2 regions of the Streptomyces sp. NPDC050287 genome follow, and region 2 is predicted to be linked to the other one. Evidence: riboswitches for the same ligand, from Rfam matches in the RefSeq annotation. Region 2 holds a riboswitch; the other holds the start of a gene.
What was found. Region 2 has a riboswitch for S-adenosylmethionine ahead of ACIBK3_RS02330 (aminotransferase class V-fold PLP-dependent enzyme). Riboswitches for the same ligand answer to the same signal wherever they lie in the genome.
Positions count from the first base shown of each region.

Region 1: it holds a riboswitch for S-adenosylmethionine, as region 2 does, so the genes downstream of both, thrC (threonine synthase) here and ACIBK3_RS02330 (aminotransferase class V-fold PLP-dependent enzyme) in region 2, are expected to answer to the same signal.

Region 1 covers NZ_JBITIY010000018.1:151,057-154,425, reverse strand. The annotation lists gene ACIBK3_RS41295 (MoaD/ThiS family protein) at 1-138, opposite strand, end outside; gene thrC (threonine synthase) at 135-1,451, opposite strand; SAM riboswitch class I at 1,470-1,628, opposite strand; gene ACIBK3_RS41285 (glucosyl-3-phosphoglycerate synthase) at 1,815-2,759, shown strand; gene ACIBK3_RS41280 (trehalose-6-phosphate synthase) at 2,832-3,369, shown strand, end outside.
Region 2 covers NZ_JBITIY010000001.1:516,568-519,936, forward strand. The annotation lists gene ACIBK3_RS02320 (rhomboid family intramembrane serine protease) at 1-118, shown strand, start outside; gene ACIBK3_RS02325 (Lrp/AsnC ligand binding domain-containing protein) at 115-396, shown strand; gene ACIBK3_RS02330 (aminotransferase class V-fold PLP-dependent enzyme) at 422-1,783, opposite strand; SAM riboswitch class IV at 1,961-2,077, opposite strand; gene trpD (anthranilate phosphoribosyltransferase) at 2,152-3,216, opposite strand; gene ACIBK3_RS02340 (cytochrome bc complex cytochrome b subunit) at 3,352-3,369, opposite strand, start outside.

The sequences.
Region 1 (3,369 bases), on a different contig from region 2:
GACACGCGCGGCGATACCCGTGTGGTTCTTCTCCAGGTCGCCGATGACCTCGCCGAGGGTGGCCCCTTCGGCGGTGACCTCGGCCTTGCCGCCGGTGTAGGTGCGCAGGATGGTGGGGATGCGGACGGTCACGCTCATGCGAGGCCAGCCTCTCGGAAGGAGTCGAGGTTCGGACGGATCGTGGCGGTCAGGCCGGTGTCGGCCACCGCGTCGAGGGTCTTGAGGCCGTCCCCCGTGTTCAGGACGACCGTGGTCTTCGTCGGGTCGAGGAGACCGTTCTCGATCAGCTTGCGGGTCACACCCACCGTCACACCACCGGCGGTCTCCGCGAAGATGCCCTCGGTCCGCGCGAGCAGCTTGATCGCGTCGACGATCTGCTCGTCGTCGACGTCCTCCACCGCACCCCCCGTACGGCGGGCGATGTCGAGGACGTACGGCCCGTCCGCCGGATTGCCGATGGCAAGGGACTTGGCGATGGTGTCCGGCTTCTGCGGGCGGACCACGTCGTGCCCGGCCTTGTAGGCGACGGACACCGGCGAGCAGCCCTCGGCCTGCGCACCGAAGATCTTGTACGGCTTGTCCTCGACGAGTCCGAGCTCGATGAGCTCCTTCAGACCCTTGTCGATCTTCGTGAGCTGGGAGCCGGAGGCGATCGGCACCACCAGCTGGTCCGGCAGCTGCCAGCCGAGCTGCTCGCAGATCTCGTAGGCCAGCGTCTTGGAGCCCTCGGCGTAGTACGGCCGCAGGTTGACGTTGACGAAGCCCCAGCCCTCGCCGGCCGGGTCGCCGATCAGCTCGGAGCAGAACCGGTTCACGTCGTCGTAGTTGCCCTCGATGCCGACGAGCTCGCCGCCGTAGATCGCGGCCATGACGACCTTGCCCTGCTCCAGGTCGTGCGGGATGAACACGCAGGAACGGAAGCCGGCCCGGGCGGCGGCGGCGCCGACGGCACCGGCCAGGTTGCCCGTGGAGGAGCAGGAGAGCGTCGTGAAGCCGAAGGCGCGGGCGGCCTCGATGGCCTGGGCGACGACGCGGTCCTTGAAGGAGTGCGTCGGGTTTCCGGAGTCGTCCTTCACATACAGTCCGCCGGTGACGCCGAGCTCGCGCGCGAGGTTGTCGGCCTTGACGAGCTTGGTCCAGCCGGGGTTGATGTTCGGCTTGGTGGCCACGTCGGCGGGGACGGGCAGCAGCGGCGCGTAACGCCAGATGTTCGAGGGTCCCGCTTCGATCCGCTTGCGGAGCTCCTCGGTGTCGTAGGCCGAGAAGTCGTACGCGATCTCGAGCGGGCCGAAACACTCCTCGCACGCGAAGACCGGGCCGAGGGGCACGCGGTGACCGCACTCGCGGCAGCTCAGCGCGGCGGCGGGGCCGAGGTCTACGGGGGAGCCGGCGGTACGGTCGGTGGTGTCGACCGTGCTGTCGGTGGTGCTTGCAACAGTCTGCGCAGCCATGTGAGGCGAGGCCCTTTCTCCTCATCTTCCTCACGACGCATCTCGCCGTGAGACGGATTTGGCACCTTCCCTAGCCGGGGAGCCTCGCGAAAACGATCGACGGTGATCGCTACGAGACCGGCTGGAGGGTTGCCGGGGCTTCATCGGGCCGTATCCCTCTGCCCCTCTGGATGAGCGGTATGAAGTTGTTGATCGTTGAAACGGAACGCCGACCCCGACATGCGATGGTCATCAGCGTTGTTCAAGACTGTAACCGAAGGCCAGGACAGTTGAGTGAGCCGTCCGAACCGCGAGATGGATCACATGGCCCGTCGGAGACCATGGATCGCAGCTCGCCGAGAGAACGCAGAGGAGCCGCGCACTGTGCTGAATGAAGTCGAGCGCTGGCTGAGCACCCGCTCCTGGTCGAAGACCGACCGCCCGCTCCACAAGATCCTGGCCGCGAAACGCGCCACGGGACAGTCGGTCAGCGTCGTGCTGCCCGCGCTGAACGAGGAGGAGACGGTCGGCGACATCGTCGCCGTGATCCGTCACGACCTCATGCAGCAGGTCCCGCTCGTCGACGAGATCGTCGTCGTCGACTCCGGATCGACCGACCGTACGTCCGAGGTGGCCGCCGCGGCCGGGGCGCGTGTCGTCCACCGCGACGACATCCTGCCCCGTATCCCGACCGTCCCCGGCAAGGGCGAGGTGCTGTGGCGCTCGCTGCTGGTCACGAGCGGGGACATCGTCTGCTTCATCGACGCCGACCTGAAGGAGTTCTCCTCCGACTTCGTCTCCGGGATCGTGGGGCCGCTGCTCACCGACCCGGGGGTGGACCTCGTCAAGGGCATGTACGACCGTCCCCTGGCCGGCGCGGCCGGGCAGGGCGGCCGGGTCACCGAGCTGATGGCCCGTCCGCTGCTGAACATGCACTGGCCGCAGCTGGCCGGTTTCGTGCAGCCGCTCGGCGGTGAGTACGCGGCCCGCCGCTCGCTCCTGGAACAGCTTCCCTTCCCGGTGGGATACGGGGTGGAGCTGGGCATGCTGATCGACGCCCTGCACCTGGTGGGCCTGGACGCCCTCGCCCAGGTCGACGTCGGCGTCCGCAAGCACCGCCACCAGGACGGCCAGGCGCTGGGCCGGATGTCCGCGGCGATCTACCGCACCGCCCAGCTCCGGCTGGCCCGCGGCCACCTGATCCGGCCGTCCCTCACCCAGTTCGAACGGGGACCGTCGGGCTTCGAGCCGCGTACCTACTCCGTGGACACCGAGGAACGGCCGCCGATGGCGGAGATCGCCGAGTACGCGGAGCGGAAGGTCGCCTGACGGACCGCACCGGCCCCCCGCGGAGGGGATCCGTACGTTTGAGCGTTTCCGGGCCGGGCTAGGTTGTGGCGTATGGCGTCAACCAACAGTGCTGCTCAGGTGCTGGTCGCGTCCAACCGCGGCCCGGTCTCGTACGACGTGCGCGAGGACGGCTCGCTCCACACCAAACGGGGTGGCGGCGGGCTGGTCTCGGGCCTGTCGGCGATCGGTTCGGACGCGGGCAGCCTGTGGGTGTGCTCCGCGCTGTCCGAGGGCGACCGGGAAGCGGTCCGGCGGGGCGTCGGCGAAACGGGCGTCCGCATGCTCGACATCCCGGCCGACGTGCACGCCGACGCGTACAACGGCATCGCCAACTCGGTGCTGTGGTTCGTTCACCACATGCTGTACCAGACGCCGCTGGAGCCGGTCTTCGACGCGGAGTTCCGGCGCCAGTGGGCGTCGTACGAGACGTACAACCGCGCGTTCGCCGAGGCGCTGGCGCAAGAGGCCGCGCAGGGTGCGGCCGTGGTCGTCCAGGACTATCACCTCACCCTGGTGCCGGGCATGCTCCGCGAGCTGCGCCCGGACCTCAGGATCGGTCACTTCTCGCACACGCCGTGGGCGCCGCCGG
Region 2 (3,369 bases):
CCTGGCCCACCTGGTGGGCTTCGGGGTGGGCTTCGGCTACGCGTGGGTGCGTTTCGGGCGTGGGACTAAAGTGAGGACCGCCCCAGCTCCGGCCCCCGAGGGAGAGAACCAGCCGTGATCACCGCGATCGTGCTCATCAAGACCAGCGTGGACCGGATTCCCGAGATCGCCGAGTCGATCGCCGCGCTGGACAGCGTCAGCGAGGTCTTCTCCGTCACCGGTACCTACGACCTGATCGCGATGGTCCGGGTGAAGCGGCACGAGGACCTGGCGGAGATCATCCCCGGCCGGATCAGCAGGATCCCGGGCGTGGAGGCGACGGACACGCACGTGGCGTTCCGTACGTACTCACAGCACGACCTGGAGGCGGCGTTCGCGATCGGGCTGGACTCGTGAACACCGCCTCACCAGCAGGTTCCGCTCAGACCGCGGGGACGCAGCGGCCGTCCTCGGTCCGGTAGCTCCACCGCGCGCCGTCGGTCACCAGTTCCCGCACGGCGTTCACGAACCGCTCCACGTGCTCGTCCGGCGTTCCCGCGCCGAAGCTCACACGGATGGCGTTCAGGGACTTCTCGCCCGGGGCGGCCTCGGGGGCACCGCACTCGCCCTGGGCCTCGGGGCCGGTGCCGAGGAGGGTGCGGACCAGCGGGTGGGCGCAGAACAGACCGTCGCGCACCCCGATGCCGTACTCGGCGGACAGGGCGGCGGCGAAGTGGGAGCTGTTCCAGCCGTCGACGACGAAGGAGATCACGCCGACGCGCGGGGCCTCGTCGCCGAAGAGGGACAGGATCCGGACCTCGGGCACCGCGGCAAGGCCGGCCCGCACCTTCCCGATCAGGTGCTGCTCCCGGGCTACCAGGGTGTCGAAGCCGGCCTCGGTGAGCGCCTTGCAGGCGGCGGCGATGGAGTAGGCGCCGATGACGTTGGGCGACCCGGCCTCGTGCCGCGCGGCGCTCTCGTGCCACTCCACGTCCACTCCCCCGTCCTCGCGCCGGGCGACCTTGCGGCTGGCGCCGCCGCCCGCGAGGTACGGCCGGGCCTCGCGCAGCCAGTCGGCCCGGCCGGCCAGGACGCCGGAGCCGAAGGGGGCGTACAGCTTGTGTCCGGAGAAGGCGACCCAGTCGACGTCGAGGTCCCGGACCGAGACCGGGTGGTGCGGGGCCAGCTGGGCCGCGTCCAGGACGATCCGGGCGCCGTGCGCGTGGGCGGCGGCGGCCAGTTCCCGTACGGGCCACAGCTCCCCGGTGACGTTCGAGGCGCCGGTGACGCAGACCAGGGCCGGGCCGTGCGGGTCCCGGGCGGCGAGGGCGCGCTCCAGGGTCGCGACCGCCTGGCGCGGAGTGCGCGGGGCGTCGAGGTAGGTGACGTGGGCGTCCTGCCACGGCAGCAGCGAGGCGTGGTGCTCGGTCTCGAAGACGAAGACCTGGCAGTCGGCGGGGAGCGCGGCGGCGAGGAGGTTCAGGGAGTCGGTGGTGGACCGGGTGAAGACCAGCTGGTCGTCGGCGCGGCAGTCCAGGAACTCGGCGACCGTCCGGCGGGCGTTCTCGAAGAGGTCGGTGGACAGCTGCGAGAGGTACCCGGCACCGCGGTGGACGCTGCCGTAGTACGGGGCGTACGCCGCCACGTCGTCCCAGACGCGCTGGAGGGCGGGGGCGCTGGCCGCGTAGTCGAGCGCCGCGTAGGTGACCTCGCCACCGGTGACGAGCGGGACGGTGACATCCCGGCCCAGAACGGGCAGCGGGGCACAAACAGTCTGAGCGGCGGCAGCGGTGGAGACGGACATGGCTGAACTCCCGTACGAGGCAGGCGTATTCACCACGCGAGCGACTGAGGCTCAAGCGCGGGAAGGATGAAGGGGGATGCGGAGGCGGGGCTCTGCGGCCCTATCGCATTCGCTGGCTCACGGAAAGCTCCTCGACGACCAGGACCCCTGGCCGCGCTCACTCAAACGAGTGCGAGGGGTCCGCGCTTGCCGTAGACCTCGCTGCCTACGGCCTGGTCTTCACCCGGGGCACCCCGCCACGGACGGAGGGTTGCCGGACAGTCGGCCGGGGCCTCATGACTGTCACTCATGACCTGGTCAGAAAAAGTACGTGAGTGATCGCTGTCCCGCAACCCGTGTCCGGATGGCGGGACATGCGCGCGCGGTCGTCAGGCGTTACTGGCGGACGCCCAACGCTCCAGCGTCCGCTTGGCCGCGCCGGAGTCGATGGCCTGGGCCGCCTTCTCCATCCCGGCCCGGATCTGCTCGGTCAGCGGCGCCCCGGTCGGCTCCAACGCCGCAAGACCGGCCGCCGAGTTCAGCAGGACGGCGTCCCGCACGGGGCCCTGCTCCCCGTCCAGGAGGCGGCGGGCGACCTCCGCGTTGTAGGCGGCGTCGGCCCCTCTGAGCGCCTGGACGGGAACCAGGTCGAGGCCGACGTCCCGCGGGTCGAAGGCCTCCTCGGCGACCTTGCCGTCGCGGACGATCCACACTCGGGAGGTGGCCGTGGTGGTCAGCTCGTCGAGGCCGTCGTCGCCGCGGAACACCAGCGCGGACGAGCCGCGTTCGGCCAGTACGCCGGCGATCAGCCCCGCCATCCGGGTGTCGAAGCAGCCGACCGCCGAGGCGGTGACCCGGGCCGGGTTGGTCAGCGGACCGAGCAGGTTGAACGAGGTCGGAATCCCCAGGTCCCGCCGGACCGCGCCGACGAACCGCATCGAGGGATGGAACCTGGCCGCGAAGCAGAAGGTGATCCCGGCCTCCTCCACCACCCGCGCCACGCCCTCGGGCGACAGCTCCAGGTTGATGCCGAGCTGCTCCAGCACGTCGGAGGAGCCGCTCGCCGAGGACGAGGCCCGGTTGCCGTGCTTGACGACCTTCGCCCCGGCTCCCGCGATCACGATGGCCGACATCGTGGAGATGTTCACCGTCCTGGCCCGGTCGCCGCCGGTACCGACGATGTCGACGGCCGGACCGGGGATGTCCAGTGGCTGCGCGTGCGCGTACATCGCCTCGACCAGGCCGGTGATCTCCTCGACCGTCTCGCCCTTGGCCCGCAGCGCCACCATGAAGCCCGCGATCTGGGCGTCCGTGGCCTCGCCGCTCATGAAGCGGTCCATCGCCCACGCCGTGTCGGCGGCGCTCAGGTCCCGCCCGCCGAGCAGCGCGCTCAGTACCTCGGGCCAGGAACGGTCCGCCGCGGTGTCGCCTCCAGCGGGGGTCACAGCGCTCATAAGCCGCTCCTGGCTCAGTCCCGGACTGCGGGACACGGTTCTCGTCGGCTCCACCCTATCCAGCGCCGGGCACGGCGAAGGGCCCCCGTCCGAAGACCGGACGGGGGCCCTTGCCGTGGTGTGGCGACGCGGTGATCAGTGGTGGCCGTGGCC